Regions from separate parts of the Arthrobacter sp. Y3223166 genome, predicted to be linked through region 1. Evidence: predicted binding sites of a transcription regulator. Region 1 holds the regulator's gene; the other holds the start of a gene.

Evidence for each region. Region 1 encodes Rex, which represses fermentation and respiration genes when NADH is low (regulators of the CRP and FNR family bind a similar motif). Its sites were predicted from a motif close to CTTGTGAANNNNTTCACAAG; they were not measured.
Region 2: the regulator Rex is predicted to act here: its motif matches at 3,099-3,118, upstream of AC5RUH_RS11530 (MarP family serine protease).

The regions. Positions count from the first base shown of each region.
Region 1 is NZ_JBNHGE010000061.1:2,377-7,213, forward strand. Features, by position in the region: gene AC5RUH_RS15940 (cytochrome c biogenesis CcdA family protein) at 1-406, opposite strand, end outside; gene AC5RUH_RS15945 (TlpA family protein disulfide reductase) at 409-1,023, opposite strand; gene AC5RUH_RS15950 (histidine phosphatase family protein) at 1,078-1,740, opposite strand; gene AC5RUH_RS15955 (hypothetical protein) at 1,977-2,792, shown strand; gene AC5RUH_RS15960 (redox-sensing transcriptional repressor Rex) at 2,848-3,525, opposite strand; gene AC5RUH_RS15965 (glutaredoxin family protein) at 3,692-3,952, opposite strand; gene AC5RUH_RS15970 (HAD family hydrolase) at 4,018-4,836, shown strand.
Region 2 is NZ_JBNHGE010000024.1:29,386-34,222, forward strand. Features, by position in the region: gene acs (acetate--CoA ligase) at 1-44, shown strand, start outside; gene aroQ (type II 3-dehydroquinate dehydratase) at 182-634, shown strand; gene AC5RUH_RS11525 (DUF2332 domain-containing protein) at 654-1,775, shown strand; gene AC5RUH_RS11530 (MarP family serine protease) at 1,772-2,956, opposite strand; gene AC5RUH_RS11535 (Crp/Fnr family transcriptional regulator) at 3,205-3,882, shown strand; gene AC5RUH_RS11540 (NUDIX hydrolase) at 4,016-4,837, opposite strand, start outside.

The sequences.
Region 1 (4,837 bases):
TGCGGTCCCGCTGGAAGTAGGACAGCCCGCCCATGAAGATGATGCCCATGGCGACGACGACGACGCCCAGCACCTGGGTGACCCAGCCGGCTTCGCTTCCCTTCAACCAGGCCCCGAGCTGGCCGAAGATCGCCCCGATGATCACGAAGACGATGGAAAAGCCCAACACGAACAAACCAATGCCGGCGAACATCCGGCCGCGGCGCTGGCGTTCAAGATCCACGCCGGTCAGGCCGGTGACGTAGCCCAGGTAGCCGGGCACCAGCGGCAGCACGCACGGGGACAGGAAGGAGACCAGCCCGGCCAACATGGCCACGGGGATTGCCAGCAGCACGGAGCCGTTGAGCACCGTGTCGCCGAAGGCGCCGCCCACAGTCATCGGCAGCGCGGCCGTCGCCCACCCCATTGCTAGGCGGCCACTGCGTCTTTAATCAGGGCCCGGAGCGTGCCCTTGTCCGCCACGCCCAGGATCCGGGCGGCGACGCGGCCCTCCTTGTCCAGCACCAGCGTGGTGGGGACGGCCTGCGGGGGCACGTAGGCGGTCATCGCCAGCAGGACGTCGCCGTTCTTGTCCATGAAGCTGGGGTACGTCACCCCGAAGTTGCGCTCGAAGGCCTCTGCCGTGGGGCGCTCGTCCCGGATGTTGACGCCGTAGAACCGGGCGCCGTCGGCGAATTCCTCGCTCAACGCCTGCAGGTCCGGAGCTTCCAGCCGGCAGGGCGCGCAGGAGGCGTACCAGAAGTTAAGGACCGTCACCTGACCGACCCAGTCGGCCGCATCGACGGTGGTGCCGTCGAAGAGCTTGGCGGTCAGCTGGACGGGTTCGCCGCGCGAGTCGGGCGCGTACTCGGTGACCGAGCCGTCGCCGGCGATGTAGTTCTTGTTGTCGCCGGCGTTGGCCTGCTGGGCCAACGGATCCTCGACGGAACACGCGGCGAGCGAGAGGGCGCCCAGCAGCCCCGCACCGACTTTGAACGCGGTACGGCGATTGAACGAACGGGGGTTATCGGCAGTCACAGTCACACTTTTCTTCGTGGGGTTGGGGGTGTCCCACTTCTACAACGCGTAGTAATTCTATTATGCTCCGGGCAGGTTCGCCGCACCGGGCAGGAGGTGGGCGCACGGCTCGGCGTAGCGCACCCCGGCGAGGCGGCCGCCGTCGAACTCCAGGGAAGTCACCGAGGCCAGCGTGCACTGGCGGCGGCGGGGATCATGCCAGAGCCGTTTGCCCTCGGCGGCCAGCCGGGTCACCCAGATGGGGAGCTGGTGGCTGACCAGGACCGCCTCGGCGCCCTCCCCGCCGCGTTCCACGGCTATCCGGCGGGCGTCGTCGATGGCCTCGCGCATCCGGGCGGCCTGCGCCGCGTACGGCTCCCCCCAGGACGGCCGGAAGGGATTGTAGAGGTGCGGCCAGTGCCGGGGCTGGTTCAGGTGCGAGCGGATGTCCGCCAGCCCCTCGAAGTGGTTCTCGGCTTCGATGATCCGCTCGTCGGTGACGATCTCGAGGCCGAGGGCCTTGGCGGTCGGGGCCGCGGTCTCCTGGGCCCGGGTCAACGGCGAGGCCACCAGGTAGCTGATCCTGGCGCCGTCGTCGCGGCGTTCGGAAAAGTAGCCGGCGGCACACTCGGCCATTTCCTGGCCCAGCGCGGACAGCCTGAAGCTCGGCAGCCTGCCGTAAAGCACGCGGCCGGGGTTGTGGACCTCGCCGTGGCGGAGCAGGTGGACGGTAGCTTCGGGCATGGGTACAAGTGTCTCAAACCGCCGGTGTTTGCCCAAAAGCCCCGCTGTCCGCCCGTGGGGGTGTAGTGTCTGGCCCCGCTGCCTGCCCGGGAAGAAAATCATCCTTCCGGCCGACCGCCGCGGCACTGGCCTGCATTGTAGTGTTGCCTTAACAGCTGCCAAGCACCTCTGCGGCCGGCGCGCAGGCCTGCCGGACCGAGGGCGACCCGTGTGGATGAGATGAAAAGGAACCGGCCATGAGCACCCCAGTAAACGAACCGAACCAGCCCGGTGACGGGGAGGGCCGGCCCGGAGGCCAGGAACAGCCCCGGTACGGGCAGAACCTGCCGCAATACGGCCAGAACGCGCCTCAGCAGCCCGGCTCGGAGCAGCCTCCCTACGGGCAAAACGCCCCGCAGTACGGGCAGAACCCGCCGCAGTCCGGACCCCAGTATGGACAACAGTACGGGCAGCAGCCGTACGGCCAGGGCCAGCAGGGACAGCCCCCGTACGGCCAGCAGTACGGGCAGTCCCCGTACGGCTACCAGAACGCCGTGCCCGGCCAGTACGGCTACCCCGGCGGGCAGGCGCAGACCGCCGCCAAACCCACGGCGCCGCGCGAGGTCGTCATTGCCTTCTGGTTGATCATTGCTGCCGCCGTGCTGACCGCCATTGAAATGCTGACGGAACTGGCGAACCTGGACGGCACCATGGCGATGGTGCTCAACGACCCGTCGGTCCGCGAAGCCCTGGGCGAGCAGGGCGGCCAGTTCTCCGACGCCGAGCTGGCGGAAATGATGAGGGGTACGGCAGGAGTGTTCATCGTCATCACCGCGGTGATCGCCGTCGGGCTGTACCTGATGGTGGCCTTCGGCGTGAAGGCGGGCAAGAACTGGGCCCGCATCACCGGCGCGGTGTTCGCCGCGCTCTCGCTGTTCGGACTCTTCAACATCTGGTTCGGCACCTTGTCCGTGCTGCTGGGCATCGCGGCGATCGTGCTGCTGTTCCTGCCGGCGTCGAACAGGTTCTTCCAGGCCACCAAGGCGCACAAGTTCGGCGTCTACGGCCGCTGACCGGGAGCGGGTTCCGGCCGCCTGACGGCCGGAACCCGGCGGGGCGCAGCAGTGTTCAGCCGTGCTCCGTCGCCTGCGCCCGTTGCGCGTGGTACGCCAGGATCTGCAGTTCGGTGGCCATGTCCACCTTGCGCAACTGCACGGATGCCGGAACCTGCAACACCGCCGGCGCGAAGCTGAGAATGCTCGTGACGCCGGCTTCGACGAGCCGGTCGCAGAGCCCCTGGGCCGCACCGGCGGGCACGGCCAGGACCGCCATGTTGGTGCCGGTCTGGCGCAGGATAAGTTCCAAGTCACCGATCGGGCTGACGCGCATCCCGGAGACCTCCGACCCGACGACCTGCGGATCCGCGTCGAAGAGCGCCACGACTCCGAAGCCCTTGGTGGTGAATCCGGAGTAGCCGGCCAGGGCCCGGCCCAGGTTGCCGATGCCGACAATCGCGACTTTCCAGTCCTGGGTGAGCCCCAGGGCCGCGGCAATCTCCTGGCCGACCAGCCGCACGTCGTAGCCCACGCCGCGGGTACCGAACGACCCGAGGTAGGAAAGGTCCTTGCGCAGGGTGGGCGGGCTCACGCCGGCGGCCTCGGCCAGTTGCTCGGACGATATGCGTTCCGTACCCTCGGACACCAGCGAATTCAGGGCCCGGAGGTAGATGGTCAGGCGTGCGAGCGCGGCCGGCGGGATCTCGTGGCCGGATGGCTTGGCAGCCTCGGTATCCGGGAGGTGGGTCACTGTTGTCGCTCCGATGCCTGCTGCGGGGCTCCGGCCGTGCCGTTTCCAGCCGTTCCGGGTCCTGGGTGCCGCCGGCGGCTGTCCAACCGCAGGCTTGTGTCCCCCCAAGATTAAGCTCCCCCGCGCCGCTCTCCAACTCCTGTGACGCCGGCCGGGCCGCCCCGGACTACTGTGTGAGCAGCCGTCGCAGCCGGTCCGGATCGATGTGCCAGAAGTCCCGCTGGACGCCGTCGATCATGACCACGGGGATCTCCTCGGCGAAGCGCCGTTCGAGCTCGGGGTCCTCGAGGATGTTCTTCTCTTCCCAGGCGAGACCGAGCTCCCCCGCAACGCCCCCGACGGTCTCCCGTGCCGCCTGGCACAGATGGCAGCCGGGTTTGGTCAGCAGCACCAGTTCGTGCCCGGGGCGCGTGTCGGATCCACTCATGCCTTCCACGGTAGCGGCCGGTGGCGCTGAACGGACAATCTCCGGCGCCTCGTTAGACTCGAAGCATGCCCAAGACCGCCGCCGGCCATGCACAGCGCGCCTCGGTCTCCACGGACCCGGGGACGGAAGCGGCATTTTTCGACGTCGACAACACCCTGATGCGCGGCGCCAGCCTGTTCCACGTGGCCCGCAAGATGTACCAGAGCGGCGCCTTCCGGATGCGCGACGCTGCCGGTTTCGGCTTCAAACAGGCCCGCTTCCTGATGCGGGGTGAGAACCTCAAGGACATCCAGTCGATCCGCGACACGGCACTGGCCCTTGCCACCGGCCTGCTGAGCGACGACGTCAAACAACTGGGCGACGAGGTCTACGACGAAGTCATCGCCTCCAAGATCTGGCCCGGAACCAGGGCCCTGGCGGACCAACACCTGCGGGTGGGCCGCAAGGTCTGGCTGGTCACGGCCACGCCGGTTGAAGTGGCCGCCGTCATCGCCGACCGGCTGGGCCTGACGGGCGCCCTGGGCACGGTGGGTGAAACCGAAGACGGTGCCTACACCGGACGACTCATCGGGGACATCCTGCACGGGCCGGCCAAGGCTGTCGCGGTCGAGGAGTTGGCCATCCGCCAAGGCATGGACCTGGCGCGTTGCTGGGCCTACAGCGACTCCTACAACGACGTCCCGCTGCTGACCCTGGTGGGCAACCCGGTGGCGATCAACCCGGACGCCAGGCTGCGCCGGCACGCCCGGGAGAACAACTGGCCGGTCTACGACTACAGGAGCGGCCGGCGGGCGGCCACCTTGGGTCTCAAGGCCGCCACCGGTGCCGGCGCGGTCTACGGTCTCTGGCGCGGGGTCAACAGATTCCGGCGACCGGCGGCGTAAC
Region 2 (4,837 bases), on a different contig from region 1:
ACAACACCGTCATGCAGCAGATCGCGACCTCGCTGAAGGCCTGACGCCCGGACAGTCGGCTGAATGCCGTGGCCCTCCCGCCCCTGGCGGCGGGCGGGCCACGGCATCACACCGCGAGGCCAGGACGCCCCGCTGGAACAGGTCAGCTCCCCCGAGACGCGATTGAGGCATAGTAAAAGGCATGACTGCAGATATCCCCGGCACCCGCCGCGTCCTGATCCTCAACGGCCCCAACCTGAACCTGCTGGGCACGCGGGAACCGGACGTCTACGGCACCGCCACGCTGGCCGACGTCGAGCGGCTCGCCACCGACGCCGCGGCCGCCCGCGGCTGGACCGCCGAGTGCGTGCAGTCCAATCATGAAGGGGAGCTGATCGACGCGGTCCACGCCGCCCGAGGCACGGCCGATGCGATCGTCATCAATCCCGGCGGCTACAGCCACACGTCCGTGGCACTGCGCGACGCCCTCTCCGGCGTGGCCCTCCCGGTGGTCGAAGTTCACATCAGCAACATCCACCGGCGAGAAGAGTTCCGCCACCACTCCTACATCTCCGGCATCGCGGACGCCGTCATCGCTGGCGCGGGCATCACCGGCTACCGGCTGGCGGTCGAATACCTCGCCGAGGCCCTGTAGCGGAGCGGCCGCGGCGACGATGGGTGGACAGCGAGGGGACACCGCCGGCTGGTACCGGAACTTCGGCGTGCACGAGGCCGCAGGCCAGTCCCCGGTGTACGTCGAATGGGCCCTGGGCATCAGCGACGATCCCGAGGTCCTGGCGCTGATCGACGCCCTGCCCGCGTCGAAGCGCCAGCCCAACCTGATCCTGGCGGCCTCCCGCTCCCTTGGCGCCGGCGCGACGGAGTACGCGGGCTTCCGCGACTTCCTGCTGTCGCGGTGGGACGCGGTCCGGGAGGTGGCACTGGCGCGCACCACGCAGACGAATGAACCCGGCCGCTGCGCCGTTTTCCTGCCGTCCCTGGCGGCCATCGCCGCCTCCGAAGCCAAGCCGCTGGCGCTGATCGAGGTGGGCGCCTCGGCGGGGCTGTTGCTCTATCCCGACCTGTACCGCTACCAGTACGACGGCGGTGCGGTCCTCGCGCCGCGGTCCTCGCCTGCCGCCCGGGCCGGGGCGGAAACGGCGCCCTCCGGGGCTGCGGCGGAATCGGCGTCCGCGGGGGCCGGGGCGGAAGCCGCGCCCGCCGGCGGTGAAGCTCAGCCGCCGCTGCTGGAATGCTCCACCTCCGGCCGGCCGCCGCTGCCCGAGTCGCTGCCCGAAGTCCGCTGGCGCGCCGGAATCGACCTGAATCCGCTGGACCTTAACGATGCCGACGACGTCGCCTGGCTCGAGGCCCTGATCTGGCCGGGGCAGGAGTTCCGCATCCGTCGGCTGCACCAGGCCATCGAGGTTGCCCGCCGCACACCGGCCCGGCTGGTGGCCGGCGACCTGACCCAGCAGCTGCCGGCACTGGTGGCCCGGGCGCCCGGGGATGCCGCCGTCGTCGTCTTCCATTCGGCAGTGCTGGCCTACCTGCCCGAGCCGGACCGTCGGCGGTTCCGCACCCTGGTGGAGGGGCTCATCCGTGAGCGGGGCGTGCACTGGCTCGCGCACGAAGGTCCCGGCGTGATGCCGCTGCCGGATGGTGACTCCGGCATTCCCGGCCTGGACGACCGGACCCGCCGGGGCCGCTTCCTGCTCTCGCACAACGGGCGCCCGGTGGCGGTCAGCGGCCCGCACGGCCAGTTTCTGGACTGGCTACCGCAGGAGAGCCGCTAGCGGGTCACGCATTGGCCGGCGGAGATCGTCTCCTGATAGCCGAGGGCTGCGTCGACGACCGGCTGGACCTCCGCCAGGGTCAGGGCGTAGCCCACCGGCACGTCCTCCGTGGACTTGGCGAAGACCACGCCGGCCACGTTTCCGTCCGCATCAAGCAAAGGTCCGCCGGAATTGCCCTGCTGCACGTTCGCCGCCAGTGTGTAGACCTCGAGCGACGACGGGTCCGCACCGTAAATGTTCTGGACCAGCACCTGCGAACGGCCCTGCACGGTGGCCGGCTTGCTCTGGAAGGGACCGCCGGCCGGGTAGCCCTGGAACGCCGCCAGGTCGCCTTCGGACAGTTCGCCCGCCAGCGGCAGCGGCCGCACGTCCAACCCGTCCACGGTCAGGACGGCCAGGTCGCGCACCGGGTCGAAGAACACGACCCGTCCGGGCAGCACCCGGCCGTCGGGGATCTCCACCACCGGTTCGTTGACGCCGGCCACCACGTGGGCGTTGGTCAGCACGCGGTCCGGGGCCACCGCAAAGCCGGACCCGGTCTGGTTCTGCCCGCATTGGAAGGCCGTCCCCGCGATCCGCAGCACGGAGGCCGCCGCCTCGTTCAGGGCCGCGGTATCGGTGCTGGCATCGGGAACCGGCGCCGACTCCTGCGGCACCTGCGGGTCGAGGACCAGCGGGATGCCGTCCGCAACAACGATCGAGCGCACCTGCGCCGCCCACGCCTTCACCGGATCCGGGGTGAGGTTTTCGATCGACGCGATCACCTTGGACGCGGCTATCTGCTGCGAGATGAACGGCACGCCCATGGTGCCCAGGCTGAACGCCAGCATGGAGATCACCAGCGCGGTCACGGCGAGATTCATCAAGCCGCCCAGCAGCCGGTCCAGCGGCCGCAGCGGCGGGAAGTCCATCCGGCGCCGGATGGCCGCGCCGATACCCGTTCCCAGGGCGTGCCCGAGCACCACGAGCAACATGGCCACGGCAATGGCTGCGGTCAGCCGCCAGGCGCTGTCGGGGACCCATTCACTGACCAGGGGGATGGCGAAGAAAGCTGCCACCGCTCCCAGGGCGATGCCGGCGATGCCGCCGAGGGTGAGCAGGAACCCCTTGCGCAGACCTGAGACCAGGTACGCCAAGAGGATCAGCAGCAGGACAACGTCCAGGATGGTCAGGCCGAAAATCACTCATTCTCCGTTGCGGTGGGATGTGCATCAGTCTAGGCGGTCCGCCCGCGGGAATTATTAACCGCCGTTACGGGTTGTCACCTCCGGCAGCCCGTGCCGGTGCTCGATGCCGCGCTTTCCTCCTCTGGGAGCGAAAAGCCTTGTGGAAGATGTCACACGGGCTTTACATACGGCAAAATGGAGAACAGTGCCCCCACGGGAGAGCAGCTTGAACCCCAGCCGAACAGTACTAACTTGGAGAATTCATGGACGTAGAGATCCTTCGCCGCGCACCTCTTTTTGCCACTCTTGACGACGACGTTTTCGCCGCGCTGACCGACGAGCTGACCGAGGTCGACTTGTCCCGCGGCGCATCGGTGTTCCGCGAAGGTGACCAGGGCGACCAGCTCTACTTCATCGTCTCCGGCAAGATCAAGCTGGGCCGCACCGCTGCCGACGGCCGCGAGAACCTGGTGGCCATCCTCGGCCCGGGCGAGCTCTTCGGTGAGATGGCCCTCTTCGACCCGAGCCCGCGCAGCACCTCGGCGACCGCCGTCTCCGAGACCCGCCTCGCCGGGCTGAAGAACGAGAATCTGCGCGGTTTGCTGGAGACCCGCCCCGAGGTGTCGGCGCAGCTGCTGCAGGCTTTGGCCCGCCGCCTCCGCCGCACCAATGACTCGCTGGCCGACCTGGTCTTCTCCGACGTTCCGGGCCGCGTAGCCAAGGCCCTGCTGGACCTGGCCGACCGCTTCGGCCGCCCCGCCACGGACGGCATCCTGGTGGCACACGAACTGACGCAGGAAGAGCTGGCCCAGCTGGTCGGCGCCTCCCGCGAAACCGTCAACAAGGCGCTGGCCGAGTTCGTCCAGCGCGGCTGGCTGCGCCTGGAAGCGCGCGCGGTAGTCATCCTGGACATCCAGCGGCTGCGCCAGCGTTCGCGCTGATTTTCGACACAAAAGTACGACGGCGGGGGCTCACCGATGGTGGGCCCCCGCCGTCGTCGTGGCTTGAAATGGTGGGTGCCGTTGGCCGTCCGGCACGGGCCCATCGGGGCTGGGTCCGTGTTGGCGGAGCGGCTCAGCGTCCCCGCGGGGCGGCACCGCCTTCGGTGGCCGCGTTGGCCGCGACCTCCAGCATGGGCACACCGTCAACCTGGATCAGTTCCGGGTGGTAGAGCCGCTGCGGGCGCTTGTGCGAGAGGTAGGCGATGCAGCCGCGGGCGCCGGCGATCTTTTCCACGATGATTTCCACCGCGGGCGAGGTCACCTCGCTGAACGTCAACCCGCGGGTGTCGGGCTGGTCCACCAGATCGCCCAGCGTCGTGGTCGTCCGCCCCGCCACCAGCTCCTGCGCCGGCAGCCAGGAGGCCCACACGCCCTTGCTTTCCAGCAGGGACGGCCGCTGGTTGGCTGGCTGGGCCGCAGCGAAGTAGCGCGTGTCGAAGCGGCGATGGGCAAAATCGGGGCTGAGCCAGTGGGCCACGGGTTTGAGCAAGTCGGTGCGGACGCCGAGTCCGCGCTTGCCGAGCGCTTCGCCGAAGGACACCTCCTGGGCGGCGACGGCCTCGCGGGTCCGCATCCAGTCGGCGCCGGAGGTGGACTCCGGCAGGGTGGATTCATCCGGACCGGCCAGCAACACGCCGGTTTCCTCGAACAGCTCGCGGATGGCACCCACGACGTGGGCGTGGGCCAGGCGGTGGTCGTCCAGCCCGAGCATCTCGGCCCATTTGCTCGGCGAGGGGCCGTACCAGGTCACCGGGTCGCCGTCGCTCTCCTCCACGCTGCCGCCGGGAAAGGCCACCGTGCCCAGCGGAGAGGAGCCCGACCGGTAGCCGAGGTACGTTTCCGTGCCGGCCGCGCCGTCCCGAACGAGGACGACCGAGGAGGCCATCCGGGGCTT